3 regions of the Methylobacterium sp. M6A4_1b genome follow, and region 1 is predicted to be linked to each of the others. Evidence: riboswitches for the same ligand, from Rfam matches in the RefSeq annotation. Region 1 holds a riboswitch; each other region holds the start of a gene.
What was found. A riboswitch is a leader RNA that binds a small molecule or an ion and turns the genes downstream of it on or off. The one in region 1 is predicted to bind cobalamin.
Positions count from the first base shown of each region.

Region 1 (7,546 bases):
CGTGCGCGACTTCGTGCTGCGCGACCTGGAATTCGACTGGAACGCCCGGCCCCCGGAGGGCACGACGCAGCCGAACGGGCTGAACATCGAAGGCCTCGCCGTCGTCGGCGGGCGGCTCTACGCGGGCCTGCGGGCGCCGAGTCTCGGCGGCAGGGCCTTTCTCGTCTCCGTTCCGGTCGAGGCGCTGTTCGCGGAGGGGCCGGCCGCCCTGTCGGCCGACGTCACGACGATCGCCCTGGAGGCCGGGACGGATGCGGGCATCCGCGACCTCACGATCCTGCCGGATGGACGGATGCTGGTGCTCACGGGCTCGTCCCGCAACGGCCTGCCCGTGCCTTACCGGCTGTCCCTCGCCGACTTGCCGTCCGGCACCCTGACCCCCGTCGCCACCCTCGCGCCGGTCCGCGGCGAGAACGGGAAGGGCAAGATCATCGACGGCAAGGCCGAGGCCGCGGTCCCGCTCGGGCCGGACCGGATCATCGTCTTGTTCGACAGCCTGCGGAACGGGGCGCCGCACGCCTACACGGTCTCGATCCCGCCCGCACTCACGCCACCCTGAGGCCGGGCTCCGCCTGCGCCGCGACCCGGCGCGCGGCGTCGCGGCGGAGCGCCGAGAGCACGACGAACATCAGGCTCGCGCCGAGGCCGAGACAGGCCGCCAGGAAGTACATCGGCGCGAGGTCGCTGCCGGTCCGGTCGCGGATGAACGGCACCGCGTTCTGGGAGACGAAACCGCCGAGATTGCCCACCGAATTGATGGCGGCGATCCCGGCCGCCGCGCTCGCCCCCTTGAGGAAGGTCGCCGGCAGGGACCAGAAGACCGGCTGGGCGGAGAAGACGCCGGCGGCGGCCACGCAGAGGCAGGCGAATTTCAGCACCGAGCCCGGGAGCAGGACGCTGAGGACCAGGGCCAGCGCCGCGACGAGGCCCGGCACCACCACGTGCCAGACCTGGTCGCCCGTCCGCGCCGCTCGCCGCGGCACCCACCACAGGGCCAGCGCCGTGATCAGCCACGGGATGATGTTGATGAAGCCGTTGACGGTGTTCGAGACCGCGAAGCTGCGCACCACGGTGGGCAACCAGTAGCTGAGCCCGTAGGCGGCCAGCGGGAAGGCGACGTAGACGGAGGCGAGCATCCAGACCCGCCGATCGAGGAGCGCGGCGAAAGGATTGCCGTGCTCGACCTTCCCGACGGATTCGCGCTCGGCCGCGAGGGTGCGGCTCAGCCAGTCGCGCCCTTCCCGGCTGAGCCAGGGCGCCTGGTCCGGCCCGTCGGGCAGGATGCGCAGGACGATGACCGCCAGGGCCAGGGCGGGGATTCCGGTGGCGACGAAGACCCATTGCCAGCCCTGGAGGCCGAGGGTGCCGTCGAGGTCGAGGAGCGCGCCGCCGATGGCCGCGCCGACCGCGTTGGCGAGCGCGCTCGCGATCATGAACCAGCCGATCATCCGCGCCCGGTGCGATTGCGGGAACCACAGGGTCAAGGCGAACAGGACGCCGGGGAAGAACCCCGCCTCCGCGACGCCGAGGAGAAGGCGGAAGATGTAGAACATCGTCGTGTTCTGGGTGAAGCCGAGGAGGATGGTGATCAGCCCCCAGGTGAGCATGATCCGGGCGAACCAGCGCCGCGCCCCCACCCGCTCCAGGATCACGTTGCTCGGCACTTCGAACAGGAAATAGCCGAGGAAGAACAGCGACGCTCCGAGGCCGTAGACGCTCTCGCTGAGGCCGAGGTCGCCCACCATCTGCAACTTGGCGTAGGAGATGTTCTGCCGGTCGATATAGGCGATGAGGTACATCACCCCGAGGAGCGGCATCAGCCGGAGCGTCACGGTGCGGATCGTCGCCTCGGCGACGCGCGCATCCACCTGGGGAGGGGCCGGGACCATCGGGTGCTTCCTCGCCGCGCCCGTCGTGAGCCGGGCGATCGAGGCCGAGCCTAATCTCTCCGGCCGCTACAACGCTAGGGCGTGGAGCGACTCGCAGGCGACATGCGCCTCGAGATGATCGGCCAGCCGGTCCAGCACCGCCTCGATGCCGGCTTCGTAGGCGAGCCCGCTCGGGGCCGCCCCGAGGCGGGCGAGCCAGGCGCCGCGCTGGCGGTCGTCGGCGAACAGGCCATGCACGTAGGTGCCGGTCACGCGGCCGTCGGCCGAGACCGCGCCGTCGGAGCGACCGTCCGCGAGCCGGATCGCCGGACGCGCCGTATCCGGCCCGGTGGTGTCGCCGACATGCATCTCGTAGCCCACGAACGGCACGCCGTCCGGCAGGCTGGTACCGGTGACGGCCGCGAGGTGCTTGAGCGGCGTCATCACGGTCTCGATGTCGAGGAGCCCGAGGCCCGGCACCGAGCGGGGCGCGCCTTCGATGCCGTGCGGGTCGTCGATGCGCCGGCCGAGCATCTGGTAGCCGCCGCAGAGCCCGAGCACCCGCCCGCCGCGGCGGACATGGGCGCGGATGTCGATGTCCCAGCCCTCGGCGCGGAGGGCTTCGAGGTCGTCGATGGTGGTCTTCGAGCCCGGCAGCAGCACGAGGTCGGCCACCGGGATCGGTTCGCCCGGGCGCACGAGCACCACCGCCACGTCGGGCTCGGCCCGGAGCGGGTCGAGGTCGTCGAAATTGGCGATGCGCGGCAGCACCGGCACGGCCACGACCTTGCGCCGGGCCGCCCCGGCGCCGGAGCCCGCGAGGCCGAGCGCGTCCTCCGCCGGCAGGCGGGCCGCGTCGGGAAAGTGCGGGATCAGCCCGAAGCTCGGCCAGCCGGTCGCCTGCGCGATGGTGGCCATGCCGTCCGCGAAGAGGCTCGGATCGCCGCGGAAGCGGTTGACGAGGAACCCCCGGATCATCGCGGCATCCGCGGGGTCGATGACCGCCTTCGTGCCGACGAGGCTGGCGATGACGCCGCCCCGGTCGATGTCGCCGAGCAGGATCACGGGCGTGCCGGTGGCGCGGGCAAAGCCCATATTGGCGATGTCGCCGGCCCGCAGGTTGACCTCCGAGGCCGAACCCGCGCCCTCCACCACCACGAGATCGGCCTCGGCCTTCAGATGCGAAAAGCTCTCCAGCACGGAGGCGAGGAGGCGCGGCTTCCAGGCTTGGTAGTCCCGCGCCTTGGCGGTGCCGACCATGCGGCCCTGAACCACGACCTGGCTGCCGGTCTCGCTCTGCGGCTTGAGCAGCACCGGGTTCATGTGCACCGAGAGCGCTACCCCGGCCGCCCGAGCCTGCAGCGCCTGCGCCCGCCCGATCTCGCCGCCATCGGCGGTGACGGCGGCGTTGTTCGACATGTTCTGCGGCTTGAAGGGCCGCACGGCGAGTCCCCGGCGCGCGAAGACCCGGCACAAACCGGCCACGATCAGCGACTTGCCGACATCCGAGCCGGTGCCCTGGATCATGATGGCGCGGGTCATGGCTGAGGCCGCGCCGACGGGGACGCGGCGCAGGCCGGATCGGCTGGCCGCACGGCGCGATGAAAGGCCAGGACGGCGGCCCCATAGGTCTCGACGACCTCCGCGAACGGCACCCGTTCCGCCGTGAACAGCACGGCCCGGTGCCGGAACAGCTGGTCGGGGATCGCGAGGGCGCCGCAGGTCGCAGCCGGGGGTGGCGCCTGCTCCCACCCGTGCGGCAGGGGCTGCCACAGGAACTCCGCACCGATGGTCTGCCGCGTCGTGCCGAGGGCCTGGACCGCCCGGCCGAACGGCGTGTCGGTCGTCGCGAGGAGGCGGTTCATCTCCGGCGTCAGGCGTTCCGGCACGTACCAGTTGTCCGCCTCGGACAGGACGTGGTCGCCGCAGGCGAGCTTCACCTGACGGTAGCGGAGGACCGTGTCCGAGCCGGCATTCAGGCGCCGTCGGGTCTCGTCCGAGGCCGGCTTGTCCAGCCCGCGCTGCAGATTCGCCGCGAGCCGGGGCTTGGCGGCCATCCCATGCTCGGCGCACCACCCTTCGAGGGTCGCGGTGGCGGAGCGGCTGGCGAGCAGCCGGGCGAGCAGCCCCTCCATCACCGCCAGGGCCTCGACGCGGCCGAGATAGGTGGCGGGCCAGGTCGGCGCAGGATCGGCGCGGACTCCGTGGGTTCCCGCCAGCATGGACAGCGCGACAGCAGCGATGGCCACCCGCATCAGAACTCGATCCCCTCCTGCGCCCTCACCCCGGCGGCGAAGTGGTGCTTCACGCTGCCCATCTCGGTGACGAGGTCGGCGGCCTCGATCAGGGCCGGCTTGGCGTTGCGCCCCGTGACGATGACGTGGAGGTCCGGTCGGCGCGCCCGGAAGGCCGCCACCACGGCGTCGAGGTCCAGGTAGTCGTAGCGCAGCGCGATGTTGAGTTCGTCCAGCACCACCAGGCGGATCGTCGGGTCGGCCATGAGGTCGAGGGCCTTGGCCCAGGCATGCTCGGCGGCGGCGATGTCGCGGGCCTTGTCCTGGGTCTCCCAGGTGAAGCCCTCGCCGAGGGTGTGCCAGTCGATCCGATCGCCGAAGGCCTTGAGGGCGTGCTTCTCGCCCGTGTCCCAGGCGCCCTTGATGAACTGCACGACGCCGACCCGCCAGCCATGGCCGAGGGCCCGCAGCATCAACCCGAGCGCCGCCGTGGTCTTGCCCTTGCCCGGGCCGGTATTGACGATCAGGAGCCCCTTCTCGATCGTCTTCTCCGCAACCTCAGCGTCCTGCACGGCCTTGCGCTTCTCCATCTTCTCGCGATGGCGGTCGGCATCGTTCATGGGGTGGCTCCGGGCTGGGGTTTCACGATCAGGGGAAGGCCCGCCACCGTGAGCACCACGCGGTCCGCCTGCGCCGCGAGGCGCTGGTGCAGGCGTCCGGCGGCGTCGCGGAAGCGGCGGGCCAGCGCATTCTCCGGCACGATCCCGAGGCCGACCTCGTTGCCGACGAGGACCACCGGGCCGGGCGCCGCCGCGCAGGCCGCGAGCAGCGCGGCGGTGGCGGCCTCCAGGTCGGCCTCCGACAGGATCAGGTTGGTGAGCCAGAGGGTCAGGCAATCGACGAGCACCGGCCCGGTCGCGGCGGCGACCGCCTCGGCCAAGGCGAGCGGCACGTCCTGCGTGATCCAGCCGTCCGGGCGGCGGTCGCGGTGGAGCGCGATGCGCGCCCGCATCTCATCGTCCCAGGCCTGGGCGGTGGCGAGGTAGAGCCAGGGTCGCGGGAACGCCTCGATCAGCGCCTCGGCGTGAGCACTCTTACCCGAGCGCGCGCCTCCGAGCACGAGGGTCATTCGGGGCGTGGGGTGCGGCATGCGGAATGCTGTGCCCGAAATCGGGGCTCGAGGTCAAAGGCGCGAAACCGCCCGGGTCGCGTTGTCAGGAGATCGGCAACCGCGTAGAAGCGTGGATCGGACGGTGCCCCGGGAACGGGGTGAAAAGGGAATGCGGTGAGGGGGCGACCCTGAAACCGCGGCTGCCCCCGCAACTGTGAGCGGAGACGGGACTGCCATCGGCCACTGGAGCGATCCGGGAAGGCGGCAGGACCAGCGACCCGCGAGCCAGGAGACCTGCCTCCGAGAGTGGACCTGCCGTCCACCCGCGCGATTCGTGACGGCCGCCGGCGGGGCGGCCAGGAGATGACCTGATGTCGACCAACACCCTCGTCCTGACCGGCACCCGCACCAACGAGCGCCTCGGCGCCGTGCTCGTGGCCGCCTTCCTCGGCCTCGGCCTCGTGTTCATGGCGGGCTTCGCCCCGGCGATGGCGCTGCACAACGCGGCGCACGACTTCCGCCACAGCCAGAACTTCCCCTGCCACTGAGCGCCTCCGCTTAAGGCAGCACCTCTCATGATCATCCGGCTCGTGTCGGCGGCCCTGGTCGCCGGCTTCCTCGCGGCTGTCGTCGCGACGGGCCTGCAGCTCGCGCTCACCTCGCCGCTCATCATCGCGGCCGAGCGCTACGAGACGCAGGCCTCCGCCGCACCCGTCCTGCCGACCCGCGCCTCGCTGATCGTGCGCGTGCACGGCGGTCACGATCACGGCACCAAGGACCCGTCCGTCGCGGGCGGCGAGGTCGCACCCGCGTGGCAGCCCGGCCCCGGCCTGCCGCGCATGGCCTTCACGGCCCTGGCCACGCTCGTGGGCGGCGTCGGCTACGCGCTCCTGCTCGGCGCCGTCCTGCTCGCCTGCAACCGCGAGCCCAATCCCGAAACGGGCTTGCGCTTCGCCGTCGGGGGCTTTCTCGCGGTGGCGCTGGCCCCCGCCCTCGGCCTCGCGCCGGAACTCCCCGGCATGGAGGCCGCGCCCCTGGCCGACCGCCAGTTCTGGTGGGTGATGACGGCCGTGGCCACCGCCGTGGGGCTGTATCTCATCGCGATCCGGCGGGCGCCGATCACGATCGCGGGCGGCATCGTCCTCCTCGTCGCGCCGCATCTGGCGGGCGCGCCGGAGGCGAGCCACGCCGCCTCGAACCTGCCGGCCTCCTACGCGGCACAATTCGCCGCGCGCTCGCTGGGCATCGCCTTCGTGTTCTGGGCGGTGATCGGGCTGGCCTATGGCTGGGCCTGGGGCCTGTTCGGCCGGAGCCGGGCCGTCCATGCCTGAGCTGGAAACCGCCGCGCCCGTGACCCTCTACGTCTGCGCCACCTGCCGGGCGACGGGCGACGCGTCGGAGCCGCGCGCCGGCGCCCGCCTGCTCGCCGCCCTCCAGGAGGCCGTCAGCGCCGGCGGCCACCCCGGCATCACGGTCGAGAGCGTCGAATGCCTCTCCGTCTGCAAGCGGCCCTGCACGGTGGCGGTGGCGTCGCAGGGGCGCTGGACCTACGTCTACGGCGACCTCGACCCGGTGGAATCCGCCGCCACCATCCTGGACGGCCTCGCGCTCTATGCCGAGACGCCGGACGGCATCGTGCCGTGGAAGGCGAGGCCCCAGGAATTCCGCAAGGGCGTCGTCGCCCGCATCCCGCCGTTTCCCGCTCCCTTGCCGCCTGTCGCGGCGACCCCCCATCCGGACGCCGCCGAATGACCCTCGTCGCCAAGATCCCCTGCACCATCGTCACCGGCTTCCTCGGGGCCGGCAAGACCACCCTGGTGCGCCACCTCGTGGAGAACGCCAACGGGCGGCGCCTCGCCATCATCGTCAACGAGTTCGGCGATATCGGCTTCGACGGCTCGTTCCTGGCCGCCTGCGGCATCGAGGGCTGCGGCGACGAGGATATCGTCGAGCTCGCCAACGGCTGCATCTGCTGCACCGTGGCCGACGATTTCGTCCCCGCCCTGAACAAGCTTCTCGACCGGGCCGATCCGCCCGAGCACATCCTCATCGAGACCTCGGGCCTCGCCCTGCCGAAACCCCTGGTCCAGGCCTTCCAGTGGCCGGCGATCCGCTCGCGCGTGACGGTCGACGGCGTGGTCGCGGTCATCGACGGTCCCGCCGTGGCCGCCGGCTTCTTCGCCGACGATCCGGCGGCGCTGGCCGCCCAGCGCGCGGACGACGCCAGCGTGGATCACGACAATCCCCTGGAAGAGGTGTTCGAGGACCAGCTCCTCTGTGCCGACCTCGTGGTGATGAACAAGGCCGACCTCCTCGACGAGGCCGGGCGCGCC
Region 1 covers NZ_JBKEZQ010000026.1:31,304-38,849, forward strand. The annotation lists gene ACLBWX_RS19245 (DUF3616 domain-containing protein) at 1-559, shown strand, start outside; gene ACLBWX_RS19250 (MFS transporter) at 546-1,889, opposite strand; gene ACLBWX_RS19255 (cobyric acid synthase) at 1,956-3,410, opposite strand; gene ACLBWX_RS19260 (hypothetical protein) at 3,407-4,123, opposite strand; gene cobO (cob(I)yrinic acid a,c-diamide adenosyltransferase) at 4,123-4,722, opposite strand; gene cobU (bifunctional adenosylcobinamide kinase/adenosylcobinamide-phosphate guanylyltransferase) at 4,719-5,252, opposite strand; cobalamin riboswitch at 5,336-5,529, shown strand; gene ACLBWX_RS19275 (CbtB domain-containing protein) at 5,585-5,761, shown strand; gene ACLBWX_RS19280 (CbtA family protein) at 5,789-6,544, shown strand; gene ACLBWX_RS19285 (DUF1636 family protein) at 6,537-6,965, shown strand; gene cobW (cobalamin biosynthesis protein CobW) at 6,962-7,546, shown strand, end outside.

Region 2 (7,546 bases), on a different contig from region 1:
TCTGGCGCATGCTCAGCTGAGTGGGCGCGGGAACCCAATCTGCGGAATGGATATCGTCAGCAGTGATTGGTTATTGTCGGCAGAACGTTTCTTAATGGTCGGATTAATTTCAGAATACAGCCGTTAATCTCAGGTCTGTCAGGTTAAATCTTTTCAATTAATCTTGCAAGACATACAAATAGCGTCTGCTGAAAAACAAGAAATACAGTTTTCTAATTCGTAACAACGCCACAACTCGATGATCCATCTTCGGGATAGCTGAATCATGCCCAATTTACCGAACAGTGCCGCCGATGGCAGCGAAGATCTCGATCGCCGCCGCTTTGCCGCACTTCTGCTGGCGGCCACTGTCGGTGGGGTCGTCCCCAACCTTCCGACCGACGTGTCGGCGCAAGCAGATCCGCCCACCGGTCGCGTCTTCGAGTTCGCTTGGACGGACACCCTTCGGGCGCGCGCCGTGCCCGCGCGATTGTACTGGCCGGCCACGGCTCAGGGACGGGTTCCCCTGATCGTCTTCTCGCATGGTCTCGGGGGCTCGCGGAACGGATACCGCTACCTCGGCGAATACTGGTCGGCGCATGGATATGCGAGCCTGCACGTGCAGCATACCGGCAGCGACGACTCGCTCTGGCGCGGCGATCCATTTCAACTCGTCGCTCGCCTGACCGATGCCGCTCGCATCCAGGAGGCCGTCCAGCGCGCGCACGATGTGAGCTTTGCCCTCAACCGCATCCTCGATCCGTCGAAGAGCCGCTTCGGCGCGACGATCGATACCAGCCGAATCATCGCGGCAGGACATTCTTACGGAGCGAACACGGTGCTGATCCTGGCCGGTGCTCGTGTTCATCGGGATGGGAAAACGATACGCGCACCGGATGCCCGTATCCGGGCCGGCATCGCCATCTCGGCGCCCGCTTTCTACGGGGAAACGGATCTCAAGTCTGTCTTGGGTGGCATTTCCATACCGACCCTGCACGTCACGTCCACGGGCGATGACATCAATATTCCGGATTATCGCTCCGGTGCGGACGACCGCTACGCCGTCTACGAAGCCGTGGGGACGCGCGACAAGCTCATGACGGTCTTCGAGGGGGGGTCGCACGGCATGTTCACCGACCGGCCGCTGACGGGTGGGGTGGTTCTCAATCCTCAGGTCAAATCCGCGACGGCCGAACTGACGTTGGCGTTCTTCGACCTCGTGTACCGCGCCGACCGCCTGCCCCTTTCGGCCTGGACCGAAAAGTGGGGGGCCATCCTCGCATCGCCGCCCCGGATCGCGCCCACGGCCTTCGCGCCGCCTCCCGCCGCTCGCAGGCGTTCCCCGCGTTCGGCCCTCCGGGGCGGTCGAGACGGAAGCGATGGGACGAACGGCCGCGCCCGTCCGGTCGTCGCTCAATCGACCGCTTCGGGCCGTGGGATTCCCCTGAAGCTCAAGCGCATCCTCGGCATCGTCGGGCCGCTCCTCCTGTCGGTCGGCTGCGTGACGGCGCCCCCGCGCGGAGCGAGCTCCCTCAGCTCCGAAGGCTTGGTGCGCTCGGATGGCGTGCTGACGCAATCGATGATCGACGTGAAGAAGGAGACGGTCCTCGCCGCACAAACGGTTCGCATCGTCCCCACGCGATTCGCGGCCGACATCGGCGATATCGGCATGGGACCCGGTCAGCGAGCGCTGATCGCCAATGCGACCGATCGGGCTCTGTGCAGGGCCCTCGGGGAGCGCCTCGAAATCGTGACGGATCACACGGCGGACCTCACGGTCAGCGCGACCGTGACCCACGCCACGCCGACAAATCCGGCCGCGTCCGGTCTTTCGCGTGTGGCTTCCGTCGGCGTTCCGCTCATGCTCCCGGGCATACCCATGTACGTACCACGGCTGCCGATCGGTTTGGGCAGCTTGTCGGTCGAAGCGGAAGCGAAGGACAAACGTGGGCGACGGGCGGCCGCGATGATCTGGGGACGCAGCGCGGACGTGATCACGAGTGAGCCGCGCGTCTCGACCGACGGGGATGCCTACGACCTTGCCGGCGTCTTCGGCGAAGACTTCGCGAATCTTCTGGTGACAGGGGAAAGTCCCTTCGCCGAATGGCCTCGGCTGCCGCGCTCCAAGGAAGTGTCGCGCGCGCTCGGTCTGGGTCCCGACGCGGTGGCTTGCGACGCTTACGGGGCCTCACCCGGATTGGTCGGACATATCGGTCGTCGGATCGGACTCCCGCCGGATTGGACCGATCGCGGTGCACCCGCACCCGACAAGGCGCTTTGAAGTCGAAACCCGATCGGCTCGATCGTGCGAGAGGCCGTTCGGAGCGGGGGGCGGACGCCGTCCCCTCAACCGGCGGCGGAGGTTTTCCGCGCCCGACCCGGTCGTCACGGCTGCTCGACGGTGTCCCGCGAAAGCAGATGGCTGGGCCAGCCCATCCGGACCAGCAGATCGTCCGGCCCGTTCAGCGCGATCTCATACATGCCCCAGGGCTTGTGCTCGGGCCTGCGGGATGGCCCGATGATCGCATCGACCATGAGCGCGGCGCAGGCCTCGACCCTCGGCGTGTAGACGTAGACGCCGAACGGGTTCCGGCCCGGCACGACCCATCCCGCGACCGCCTCGGTGAGGTGGACGTGCAGCCCGGCGTCGTCCGACAGGATGCGATATCCGTCATAGGTCCGATCGGAAGACCGTGAGAACCCGAGCCGGCTCCACCATGCTTCCGCGCCGTCGAGATCGTTGCACGGGATGACCGCGACGACAGCGGGTATCGGTGCCTGGTTCATCGCTCGGCCCTCACGCCCGGGTGTCCCTGCGGCGAATGTACCGCCCGAAGGCGGGCCGCCGAAATCCAGCCGTCCCTGACGTTCCGGGGCGGGCCTCCGGGGCCGAGCCGGTGCAGGAAGGCCGTGACGGCGCCGTTGCCGCCGATGCGGCCGGCGGCGGTCACCCGGTCGCCCGCGATCCAGGCGCCCTCCGCGCGCTCGGGGTCCGCCGACCGGGGGGGCGCGGCCCCCTACCCCATCCGCGCCGTGCGCCGCAGGCGCCGCCAGCCCAGCACCACGCCCGAGAGGGCGATGCCCGCGCCGAGGCCGTTGAGGAGCCACATCACCGCGTCCCAGGCCGGGCGGGCCTGGAACAGGTTTCCGAAGTCCAGGCGGTGCGGCGCCTCGAACAGCCAGCGCTGGAGCCGGCCGCTGGCATCGAGGCGGTCGAGGAGCGCGCCGCTCTCCGGATCGATGTGGAGCCAGGTCGCGGCCGGGTCGTCGAAGCGCACGCGCAGGACCGGCAGCGGCCGGGTGTCGTGGTGGGGATACCAGTAGGCATCGTAGGCCGTCAGCGTCTCGGCCCCGGCGATGCGGGCCTCCGGCAGGGCGCGGGCGGCGGCCGCGCGAAGGGCCGCCTCGGGTTGCGGCGGCGCCGCCACCCGCCCGCCCCGCGCATCGGCGGCGACCAGCACGGGCCGGCCGTCCACCCGCGTGACGCGGACCTCGACGGTTCCCGCGCGCGGGATTCCGTCCAGGGCGGCGCGCGCGATCGGGGCGGGCGGTCCGGCATAGGCCTCCCGCAGCGCCGCCGGGGGCGTGCGGGGCGAGAACCAGTGGTTCGGGTTCATGGAGAGCCAGCCGCTGGCGACGAAGGTCAGGAGGCCGACGCCCCCGAGGGTGCCGAGCAAGTGGTGCCATCGGCCGAGGCCGCGATAGGGCGTCACCGCCCCGGAGGCGTAGGGCCGGCGCAGGCGCAGGCGCCAGATCCCCAGGGTCAGGCCGCTGAGCACCCCGGCGGTCGCGATACCCGAGACCCACAGCACGGTGCCGCGCCAGAGATCGGCCCGCGCCCGCAGGGGGGTGGGATAGAACCAGTGCGGGATCGCCCCGAGCCAGTTCCACAGGCGCTCCCGGCGGGTGGTGTCGAGGACGACGGCGCCGGTGCGGGCCGAGACGTAGAGCTCGGTGCCGGCCGCGTCCCCCAGCGCCACCACGTGGAAGGGGCGCAGCGGGTCGTAGCGGTCCCGCACCGTCCACTGGTCGCGGGTCACCGCCCGCACGGTGGCGCCCGGCCCGAACGGGGCCAGGGCCGCCGGCGCCTCGACGGGGCCGAGGGCCTGCCCGGTCTCGGCCGAGACCGTGTGCCGGGCGCCGTCGCGGGTGCCGACCTGATAGACCGGCGCCCCGGCCCGCATGGACAGGCTGAGGTCGCCCGGGGCCGGGTCGAGCCCGGCCCGGGCCAGGGCCTCGTCGGGGCCGAGGAGGACCCGGTCGAAGGCGAGGGGCGCGAGGCGGGACAGGCGCTCGGCCTCGGTGAGCGCCGGGAACGCCACGTAGAGCATCACCAGCCCCGACAGCACCCAGGCGGCGAGGAACAGCCCCGTGGCGATTCCGAGCCAGCGATGGCCGAGGATCAGCCAGCGCTTGAGGACCTTCGGCCGCATCAGAACCGCACGCTGTAGGCGACCTCGACGGAGCGCGGCCGCCCGAGCAGCCAGTTGGTGCCGACCCCGTTCACGGCGTTGCCGCTGATCGCGTAGACCGCGTCGAACAGGTTGTAGGCGCGCAGGGACAGCCGCGAGGACGGCGTGACCTGATGGTCGAGTCCGGCATTGACCAGGGTGTAGGCCGGGCGCCGCGCCTGGTTGCCGAAGTCGCTGAAGGTCTCGCCCACGTGCTGCAGGCCGATCCGCGCCTCCCAGGCCGGGGCGAAGGCCCAGTTGACCCAGAGGTTGCCGACGCGCTCCGGCACGTCGATGGGCTGGCGCCCGGCATAGGACACCACCGCGCCGCCGACCGCCTGGTCGAAGGCGTCGTACTGGGCGTGGAGCAGAGCGAGATTGGCGTCGACGCGCCAGGCCTCGAACAGGTGCAGGCTCAGGGCCGCCTCGACGCCGACGGAGGATTGCCGGCCGACCTGCGTGGACAGCGTCGGCTGGCCCGGCACGGCCGAGATCAGGTTGTCCTTGACGATGCGGTAGCCGGCCAGCGTCCACTCGGCCCGGCCGCCCCAGGTCACGCCCTTGGCGCCGACCTCCACCTGCTCGCCGGTGGAGAGCTTGAAGTTGGCCAGGCTCTGCGAGAGCGAGATCAGGCTGCCGACGGGATCGGTGGCGGTGGCGTATTGCGCGTAGAGCGCCAGCAGCGGCGTCGGGTTGTAGACGGCGCCGAAGCGGTAGCTCAGCGCCTGGAAATCCTGGTCGAAGGTCGCGCCGGTGACGAGTTTGGTCCGGTGCAGCACCGGCGCGTCGTAGCGCACGCCCGCCAGCAGGGAGAGCTGGTCGGACAGGATCAGCCGGTTCTCGGCGAAGACCGAGGCCTGGCGCGTGCTGGTGGCGTAGGCCGGGCCGGCGCGGCCGTTGGCGGGAAACAGCCCGGGCTCATAGGCGAAGGGGTCGACGCTCGTGACGAGCCCGCCGCCGTCGGAGGCGAAGTTGTTGGTGTGCCGGAAGGCGATGTGGTTCACGTCGAACCCGGCCAGGAATTCGTTGCGGAACCCGAACAGCGTGCCCCGGACGGTCGCGTCGAGCCGGTTCCCGACCTGCTCTTGCTGGTGGTAGATCTCGATGTAGTCCGAGCGGTCGATCCGCCCAGTGTCGCGATCGAAGGCGTATTGCTCGACGTCCCGCCACTGGCGCCGGCTCTGGAGCCGGTAGGCGGTGTTGCGGATGGTGACGTCGGCGCTCGGGCTCCATTCGGTGCGCAACTGGGTCCAGTTGTCGGTCCAGAGGATCTGCGCGTCGCGGACGTTGTAGTTGTTGAACCGGAGGGCGTCGCGGATGCGCCCGTCGACGAGCGGCGTGCCCCAGTAGCGGGCCGGCTCCTGGTAGCCGAAATCGTGGCTCAGGGTGACGGCGAGGTCGGGGGTCGCCTGCAGGGTCAGGGCGCCCGAGACCGCGAGGTTGCGAAAGCTGCCGTCCGGGGAGATCCAGCCCTCGGCGCGGTTGCCGCTGACGTTGAGGCGGTAGGCCAGGGCCTCGCCGATCGGCCCGCCGGAATCGAGGGCGAGGCGCGCGAGGCCGTCCGAGCCGACCGCGGCGCGGGCCTCGTTGAGGGGCGTGAAGACCGGCTTCTTGCTCACCACGTTGACCACGCCGCCGATGGCGCCGTCGCCGTAGAGCACGGAGGCCGGGCCGCGCAGGACCTCGATGCGCTCGACGTTCCAGGTGTCGAACGGGAAGGTCACGGTGCCGGCGCCCACGAACAGGCGGGTGCCGTCGTAGAGCTGCTGGATCGAGTTCGGGCCGGCGAAGCCCCGGGCCGTGAAGGCGCCGTTGCCGTTGCCGGGCGACGCCACCGTGGTGATGCCGGTGGCGTTCTGGGTGACGGCCTCGGCGACCGTGTTCTGGCCGCGCAGGCGGGTGGTCTCGCCCGCGATCACGTCGACGCTGGCGGGGGTTTCCAGGGGCGTCAGGCCGAGACGGCTGGCGCTGCGGCCGGGGCTGCGCAGGTTGAGGCCCTCGGCGGGCGCCGGGCCGCCCCGCCCGGACCCCGAGACCTCCAGGGTCTCCAGGGTCACGGCGGGCGGGACCTCCCGGGTCTGGGCCTCCCGGGTCTCGGCCCCGGCGGAGACCGGCATCAGGCCGCCGAGCAGGGCCGCCAGGCGCAGGACCTGTCGCGCGGGCAAGGTCTGACCTTGCAACCCGCGCGTGTTCGCGGTTCGGGATGGGATCGGGGCGACGAGCATGGAACAACCAGGGATGGGCGCGGGCATCGGTCGGGGCCGACCTGCCGTCTCCGCTAGAACGAATGTTATAACATTACAATCATGCGGCCGGGCTCCCAGCATCCTTGTCCGCAGCGCAGCCGCGTCCGGGCCGCGCGGGGCGGCCGGAGGGAGCATGCGGGAGCGGGGTGCGCGGGCGAGCACGGACATCGACGGGACGGCTGACGCGACGGGTCGCGCGAAGTGGCACGTCACCGCGAACGAGGCCGACCCGTTCGCGATCCGCGAACGCCCCGACACCCGCCGGGGCACCCCGCCCAGCGCGTTTCGCGTGTGACCACGACTGACGGCAGGTCTCCTGGCTCGCGGGTCACCGCCCTCTCATCGTCTTCCCAGGCCCGAGGACCCAGTGACGTGTTGATGATGGGCTCGCCGCTCACAGTTGCGGGGGCAGCCGCGGCCTCGGGCCTGCACCCTCACCGCGTTCCCTTTTGATCCTCGATAAAGAGGAACCGTCGAAGACAAGCTAAGCGGTTTCCGGGGCGGGGGTCAAACGGCGCCGGCCGCCTGTGGAAAACCGCCGGGCGGCAGGATTCCGGGGACGAAACCCGCGCTGGAGCGTTGGCCCCGCGTCGACGCGGCGTGCTGTGACCGAGACAGAAGGAGCAGGAAGCACGATGTCCGATGAGGAGATCACGTTCGAGCGGATCCGCGAGCGCGCCCATGAGATCTGGGAGCGCAACCACCGCCCCGAGGGATTCGAGGTCGAGTTCTGGCTGATGGCCGAGCGGGAGCTGCGCGCCGCGCGCGCCCGCAACGAACCGAAGACGGCCGCACGGGAGCCGGAGGGCTCCGCGGCGTCCTGAACCGCAGGACCTGGGCACCGGCGTCCGGACCCACGCCCCCGCGTGA
Region 2 covers NZ_JBKEZQ010000016.1:13,910-21,455, reverse strand. The annotation lists gene ACLBWX_RS15810 (TetR/AcrR family transcriptional regulator) at 1-20, shown strand, start outside; gene ACLBWX_RS15805 (DUF3313 family protein) at 266-2,260, shown strand; gene ACLBWX_RS15800 (glyoxalase) at 2,365-2,766, opposite strand; gene ACLBWX_RS15795 (PepSY domain-containing protein) at 2,997-4,412, opposite strand; gene ACLBWX_RS15790 (TonB-dependent receptor) at 4,412-6,547, opposite strand; cobalamin riboswitch at 6,966-7,166, opposite strand; gene ACLBWX_RS15785 (DUF2934 domain-containing protein) at 7,312-7,500, shown strand; gene ACLBWX_RS15780 (acyltransferase family protein) at 7,543-7,546, shown strand, end outside.
Region 2: another riboswitch for cobalamin. It lies ahead of ACLBWX_RS15790 (TonB-dependent receptor); the one in region 1 lies ahead of ACLBWX_RS19275 (CbtB domain-containing protein).

Region 3 (7,546 bases), on a different contig from region 1:
CGGTCCTGCTCGGTTCGCTCGTTCGCGACCTTGTCCCGGAAGGTCTGGTTGTAGAAGTCGGTGCGGTTGCCGATCAGCAGCTTCCATTCCGGGCTCAGGGCGATCTGGTCCTGGAGGTAGACCGCCGTGTTGCCGACGTTCTCGCTGGCGCCGTAGCGGCGCGTGAAGGGCGGCTTGGCCTTCCCGTAGACGGGGTTGAACAGGTCGATGGCGAAGGGATCGAGGTGCGGGGTCGAGCGCTGCAGGTTCTCTGTGCTGTTGTAGCGCTCATGCTCCAGGCCGAGCAGCAGGGTGTGGGCGAAGGGCCCGGTCTCGAAGCGACCGGTGAGTTCGGCCTGGCCGATGGCGACGCCCCAGGTGAAGTCGTGGCGGCGGAACTCGCGCAGGAGCGTGCGGCCGTCGTCGAGGATGCCGGTCGCGCCGGTCTGCAGGCCCGTGAGGCTGCCGGTGTTGACGTGGCCGGCGACGCGCAGCTGCCAGTCGGTGTTGAGGGCGTGCTCCAGCCGCACCTGCAGGAATGCGCTCTCGGAAACGGAATCGTCGCCCGGCTCGCCGAAGAAGCGCGAACGCGGGACGAGGCCGAGGCGATCGTTCACCGCGACGGTGCCCCGGTCGAAGGTCTGGCGGTTGCGCAGGTATTGCGCCTCGAACGTGATCTTGGTGTCGGGCGTCACCTGCCAGCTCACCACGGGCGCCACCAGAACCCGGTCGCCGTCGACGAAATCGCGAAAGCTGTCCTGGCGGGCGAGGACGCCGTTGAAGCGGTAGAGGACGCTGCCGTCCTCGTTCAGCGCGCCGCCGGCATCGACCGTGGTCCGGGCGGTGCCGAAGCTGCCGAACAGCGTGCCCATCTCCACGAAGGACCGGGCCACCGGCTGCTTCGTCAGGATGTTGACCGTGCCGCCCGGGTCGCTGCGGCCGTAGACGGCACCGGCCGGACCTTTCAGGACCTCGATGGACTGGACGTTCTGGGTGTCGGGCGCGCCGTTGTAGCCGCGGGCGATGTTGAAGCCGTTCTGGAAGATGTCCTGGGTGGCGAAGCCGCGCACCGAGTAGAGCGCGAGGTTCTGGGCGCCGAAGTCGTTCTGCTTGCCGACCCCCGGCACGTAGTCGAGGGCGCGCTCGACGCGCGTCGCGGCGGTGTCGACCAGGACTTCGCGCGGCACCACGTCGACCTGCTGCGGCACGTCCCTTCGCGGCGTCACCGTCTTGGTCCCGCTGTAGAGGTCCGGCACCCGATAGGTCGGGGTGGCCGTCAGGGTGCCCTCGACGGAGAGGGCGTCGAGCACCACGGCGGTCTCACCGGAGCGCGTCCCCTGGGCCGCAACGGCGGAGGGGATCGCGCAGGACAGGGCCAGCGCGGACCAGAACGGATTCGATGGACGATGGGACAAACGGACGGCCTCGGCAGTGGCACGTCACCGCGAACGAGGCCGGCCCGTTCGCGGTCCGCGAACGCCCCGACACCCGCCGGGGCACCCCGCCCAGCGCGTCTCGCGTGTGACCACGACTGACGGCAGGTCTCCTGGCTCGCGGGTCACGGCCCTCTCATCGTCTTCCCAGGCCCGAGGACCCAGTGACGTGTTGATGATGGGCTCGCCGCTTACAGTTGCGGGGGCAGCCGCGGCCTCGGGCCTGCACCCTCACCGCGTTCCCTTTTGATCCTCCGGGGAGGAACCGTCGAAGACAAGGAGACCGAAGAGACGGTTCGCCGTCAATCGCACTCCGAGGCTTTCCCATCGCATGTGTTCGGAAGGCGACAAGACGGCGTTCACGAAGATCGTCCCACGGCTCTCCCGCGTCTCGACGTCTTCGATTCCGAGCAATCCTTCGGGAAGCGACCCAGCAACCACGCCGCATCGTGCGATCCGTCCGTCGGCCAGGCACGAAAACGCACCGCGACGGCGGCCTTCATCGCGTGAAGCCGATGGGGACGCCGGTGTCGGGGTGCCGGAAGATCCCCATGCGAATCCCGTAGATGGCTTCGAGGGAGTCCGGCGTGAGGAGGTCGTCCGGAGAGCCGCGCCGAATGAGGCGCCCGCCGTGGAGGGCGAGGATCTCGTCGCAGTAGCGGGCCGCCAGGTTGATGTCGTGTAGCACCACCAGCACCGTGACGTCGCGCGCGTCGGCCAGGCGCCGGACCAGGGCCATCACGTCGACCTGATGTGCGACGTCGAGGGCCGAGATCGGCTCGTCGAGGAGGAGGCAGCCGGCATCCTGCGCCACCAGCATGGCGAGCCAGACCCGCTGCCGCTCGCCCCCCGAGAGGCTGTCGACGAGACGCTCGGCGAAGGTCTCCGTATCGGTGAGGGCCATCGCCTCGGCGACGATCCGGCGGTCGGCGGCCCCGACCCGCCCCAGGGCTCCGTGCCAGGGATAGCGGCCCATGGCGACGAGCTCGCGCACCAGCAGTCCCGGCGCCTGAGGCGTCGCCTGCGGCAGGTAGGCGACGGCGCGCGCGAAGGCCCGGTCGCCCCAGGCATCGAGGGGGCGGCCCCGGAAGCTGATGCGGCCCCCGCTCGGGCGCTGCTGGCGACCCAGCAGCTTGATCAAAGTCGATTTGCCGGAACCGTTATGCCCCACGAGGCCGACGACGCCCCGGCTCGGCAAATCGAGGGTGAGCGGGGCGAGGAGCTGCCGCCCGGGCACGGCGAACGACACCCCGTCGAGCCGGTAGCCCACCGCGTCCCCCGCCGGCGGGGCGGCCGCGGGGGCATCGGCGGGTGGAGAGGCCGTGGCGATCATCCGGGATGGTCCGTCGAGGCGTGCGGTCGGGCGGGCGGGATCAGGCCGAGACGCGGGCCGGGGGAGCGTCCCTCAGCAGCGCTTGCGCGATCTCTTGCCCGCGAACCACCAGGATGGAAAGCAGGGTGTCGCTCAGGCCATGGCTCTCCTCGCTGAAACCCTGCAGGTAGATGGCCGGCTCGAAACCGGGCCGCGTCCGCAGCCGGTAATCGCGATCGACGCCCCCGTCCGCGAGATAGGGCGCCAGGGCCGGCATCAGGGACTGGACCCGGTCGCGCCGATAGCCGGTGGCCAGGATCACCGCGTCGTAGCGGTCCCGGCGGCGGGCGCCCGCGGCCTCGTCGAGGAGATCGAGCGCGACCTGCGGTCCGTGGTCGGTCACGGCCTCCACGCGGGTCCGCCGGTGCAGGGCGTGCCGGACCGTTCCCACGACCTTCTGCTGGTAGAGGATCTCGTAGATCCGGGTCAGGAGGTCGCCGTCGATCACCGAATAGTTGGTGCCGCGAAATTCCTCGATCAGCGCGCTGCGCCCCGAATCAGGCTGGCCGTAGACGAAGTCGGTGAAGTCGGGATTGAAGATCTCGTTGACGAAGGGGCTGTCGTCGGCGGGCTTCAGGGCCTGGCCGCGGAAGATCATGTCGATCCGTGCGCCCGGCAGCCGGCTCTGGAGGTCGAGGAATAGCTCGGCGGCGGTCTGGCCGGCGCCGATCACGGCGATGCGCGGCGCGGGGCCGGCGAGGGACAGCGCGTCGATGCTGCGAAGGTAGCCGGAGGAATGGAACACGCGCGGATTGCCCCGGGAGCCCGCGAAGGCCTCCGGGATGCGCGGCTCGCCGCCGGTGGCGAGGACGACGGCCCGGGTCCGGCGGCGGCGCTCGCGCCCGGCGCCGTCCGCCGAGCGGACGACGAGGTGGCGCACCGTCTCGCCCGTCCGCTCCGGCTCCACCGCCAGGACGGTCTCGCCGTAATCGCACCGGTCGGCGAAGTGAGACGCCACCCAGCGCAGGTAGTCGTTGAACTCGATCCGGCTCGGATAGAACGACTTCCGGTTGATGTAGTCGGTCAACCGGCCGTGCACGTGCAGGTAGTTGATGAAGCTGAACGGGCTCGTCGGGTCGCGCAGGGTGACGAGATCCTTCAGGAACGAGATCTGCATGCCGCTGTCGGGTAGCAGCATGCCGCCGTGCCAGAGAAATTCGGGCTGGCGCTCGAGGTAGCGCACCCGTGCGGGGCGCCCGCTCCGGCTGCCGGCCTCGTCGAGGGCGATGGCGAGGGCGAGGTTCGACGGGCCGAAGCCGATCCCGATCACGTCCTGCACGGTGCCGTCCGGTCCCTGACCGGCGAAGGGGAAGGCCTCCGCCTCGGGGACCGGTCTCCGAAGGCCCAGGGCTGCGTCGGACCGATAGCCGTCCGTCATGCGGCGGCTCCCAGAGCGCGCCCTGCGACGGTCGCGTCGTCCCCGCACGCGGGCTGCGCCTGCGGCAGGTTCGGCGCCCACAGCCGCTCGCCGAAGAAGCGCTCGCGCAGCAGCATCACCAGGGCGGCGCGCTTGTGCGGAAAATCGAAGGTCTTGATGCGGGCGAAGCCCGAGCGTTCGAGGTTGCGCAGCTGCTGGACGTGATCGGCCCGGGGCTCGCCGACGATCCGGTCGGTGCGCGCATCGTCGAGGAAGAGGGCGTGCATCAGCGAGGGCAGCCAGGCGGAGACGTAGGCCCGGCCACGGAACCGGTCCTCGCCCACCAGCACGTGCCAGCCGCGATCGTAGTCGCGCACCTCGTAGAACGGCGCGAGGCGGTTCTCCTTGGCCCAGTACACCTCGAAATAGCCGAAAGGGTCGTCGCCGAAGCTGCCGATCAGGGGGAGCATGTGCGGATCGGCGATGAGGCCGGCGAGGTAGGACGCGTGCTTGGCGCGGGGACCCGCCTCCGCCCAGACCGCGTCGACGCGCGGGTCGTTCATCCAGCGGTGCAGCCGGTCGACGTCGTCGAGGGTCGCCGCCCGGAACGAGACGGACTGTCCGAGCCAGGGGATGAAGCGCCGATAGAGGAGCCCCGTGGGCTTGGGCGCCCGCAGGGGATGGCGGCGTCCCTCGGTCATCACCGGCATGGCGGGAAAGTCTCGGCGCGACGGGTTCGCGAGCCAGGGCTCGGGGCGCTGCCAGAGCAGGGTGGCATGGACAGCGAGGGCATCCCCGTCACCCACCGCGAGGCCCGCTTCGCGCAGGGCCGGCATGAGATCCGGGGCACCCGGGAGATCCAGGCCGATCCGGTCCTGGTCCGGATGAGACGCCGAGATCGCCTCGAACGCGGCCATCAGGGCGGGCCGTGCGATTTCGGCGTCCAGGCCCTCCCCATCCTCGAGGGTGAGGCGGACGGGGCCGGTTCCGGACAGGCGCAGGCGCAGGGCCGCGCGCTCGTCCGCCACGACGCTGAGCTGTTCGCCGTCCCGGTGGACGATCCGGGGCCGGCCGGTCGCTTCTCCGGCGCGATAGGGTAGGGGGGTTCGCAACATCGGCCTCGTCTTCGCTGACAGGTCTGCACACCGGCAGAGTTTCCCGCTGTCAGGCGCGGACCGCCCCCGATCGCGTCGGGGACGCAGCACCTGTTGCCCATGAGGACGCCGGGCCGCCGCCGTGATTTAGGCCCGGCCCGCACTTTTTTTCGCGGTGTCGGACTAAATTCACGCCGGCCCTCACCGTCCTGCCTAGCGAGACCGCAGCGTTCCGGGAGCAGGCCCATGGCCATCGACGACAGCGAAGCGACGTTCCTCGTCGTCCTCAACCAGGAGGAGCAGTACTCCATCTGGCCGTCCTTCCGGCCGGTGCCGCAAGGCTGGGCCGCCACCGGATTTTCCGGGACCCGGGCCGACTGCCTCGCCCATATCGACGCGGTCTGGAGCGACATGCGCCCGGCCTCGCTGCGGCGCGCCCTCGACGGGGACGCTCCGGCACCCCGAACCTGAGCCCGCCGCCGCTCCCCAGCCTCGCATGTCGTCAGGAGATCCGATGACCGTCGTCGTCCCGCGCGCTCCGATCACGGTGGCCCCCGCCCGCGATTTCGTCCGCCACCTGCGCGGGCTGGCCGAGGCCCACGGCCCGGTCGCGGCCCTGCATTTCCTCGACGATCCGGCCTCCGGCGAGATCACGGTGAGCTACGCGGGCCTCGACCGGCGCGCCCGGGCCGTCGCCGCCCGGCTCCAGGGCCATGCGCTGCCGGGCGACCGGGTCGCCCTGATGCTGGAGACCGGCCTCGACTACGTGGCGGCCTTCTTCGGCTGCCTCTATGCCGGCCTGATCGCGGTGCCGGCCTTCCCGCCCGAGGCGCGCCGGGCCCAGCATCAGGCGCGCCTGTCGGCGATCCTGACGGATTCCGAGCCGGCGGTGATCCTCGTGCACCGGGAGGCCGGCGACATCGTCCGCGCCATGCCGGGGGCCGGCGTTGCCGTGGTCGTGGGCGTCGAGGACATCGCGACGGCGGAGGCCGAGGACTGGCGCGAGCGTCTGCCGGAGCCGGACGGGATCGCCTTCCTGCAATACACTTCCGGCTCCACGGCCTCGCCCAAGGGCGTCGTGGTCGGCCACGCCACCCTGATGGCGAACGAGCGTGCGATCCGCGACGGCTTCGGCTTCCGCGCGGACGACGTGATGGTGAGCTGGCTGCCGCTCTACCACGACATGGGCCTGATCGGCGGGCTGCTGCAGCCGATCCATGCCGGCATCCCGGCGGTGCTGATGTCGCCCAGGCACTTCCTGGGGCGTCCCGCCCGCTGGCCGGAGGCGATCCACCGGCATCGCGGCACGGTGAGCGGCGGACCCGACTTCGCCTTCCGGCTCTGCCACGACCGCGTCGACGACGAGACCCTGGCGCGCCTCGACCTGTCCTCCTGGCAGGTGGCCTTCTCGGGCTCCGAGATGGTGCGCGCCGCGACCATGGCGGATTTCGCCGCGCGCTTCGCCCCCGCCGGCTTCGACCCGCGCGCGCTCATGCCCTGCTACGGCCTCGCCGAGGCGACCCTGTTCGTCACGGCGGGCCGGCGCGGCACCGGCCTGCGCAGCCTCCATCTCGACCCCGGGAGCCTCGCCCGGGGCGAGGCACGGGAGACGGCGAGCGCGGAAGCGAGCCGCCTCGTCGAGTGCGGCGTTTCGCAGGAGGACCATCCGGTCCGGATCGCCGACCCGGCCGGGGCCTTCCTGCCGGAGGGCGTCGTCGGTGAGGTCCGCGTCTCCGGTCCCAGCCTCGCCCAGGGCTATTGGCGCAACCCGGCGGCGAGTGCCGAGACCTTCCCGGAGGTCGAGGGCCGGCGCTGGCTGCGCACCGGCGACCTCGGCTTCCTGAGGGCCGGACGGCTTTTCCTGGTGGGCCGGGCCAAGGACCTCATCATCCTGCGCGGGCAGAACGTCTATCCGCAGGACGTCGAGCGCGTGGTCGAGGCGGAGGTCGACATCCTGCGCCAGGGCCGGATCGCCGCCTTCGGCCTGGAACGCGAGGGGCGCGAGGGCATCGGCGTCGCCGTGGAGGTCTCGCGCAGCGTCCAGAAGCTGGTGCGGCCCGAGGCGCTGGCGGCGCTCGTCGCGGAGGCCGTGGCCGACGCCTTCCTGGAGACCGCCCGCGTCGTCGTGCTCCTCAATCCGGGCGGCCTGCCGCGCACCTCCAGCGGCAAGATCCAGCGCGGTGCCACCCGCCAGGGCTGGCAGGCGGGCAGCCTCGATGCCTACGCGGTGATCGAGGATGGCCGGCCGACCGGGGCGCGTGCCCGGAAGTTGGGGGAGCTACCCACGGCCCTCACGCCCACCGAGGCGCTC
Region 3 covers NZ_JBKEZQ010000039.1:10,894-18,439, forward strand. The annotation lists gene ACLBWX_RS21475 (TonB-dependent siderophore receptor) at 1-1,394, opposite strand, end outside; cobalamin riboswitch at 1,499-1,697, opposite strand; gene ACLBWX_RS21480 (ATP-binding cassette domain-containing protein) at 1,912-2,745, opposite strand; gene ACLBWX_RS21485 (lysine N(6)-hydroxylase/L-ornithine N(5)-oxygenase family protein) at 2,786-4,162, opposite strand; gene ACLBWX_RS21490 (GNAT family N-acetyltransferase) at 4,159-5,256, opposite strand; gene ACLBWX_RS21495 (MbtH family protein) at 5,482-5,706, shown strand; partial or broken gene ACLBWX_RS21500 (amino acid adenylation domain-containing protein) at 5,750-7,546, shown strand, end outside.
Region 3: another riboswitch for cobalamin. It lies ahead of ACLBWX_RS21475 (TonB-dependent siderophore receptor); the one in region 1 lies ahead of ACLBWX_RS19275 (CbtB domain-containing protein).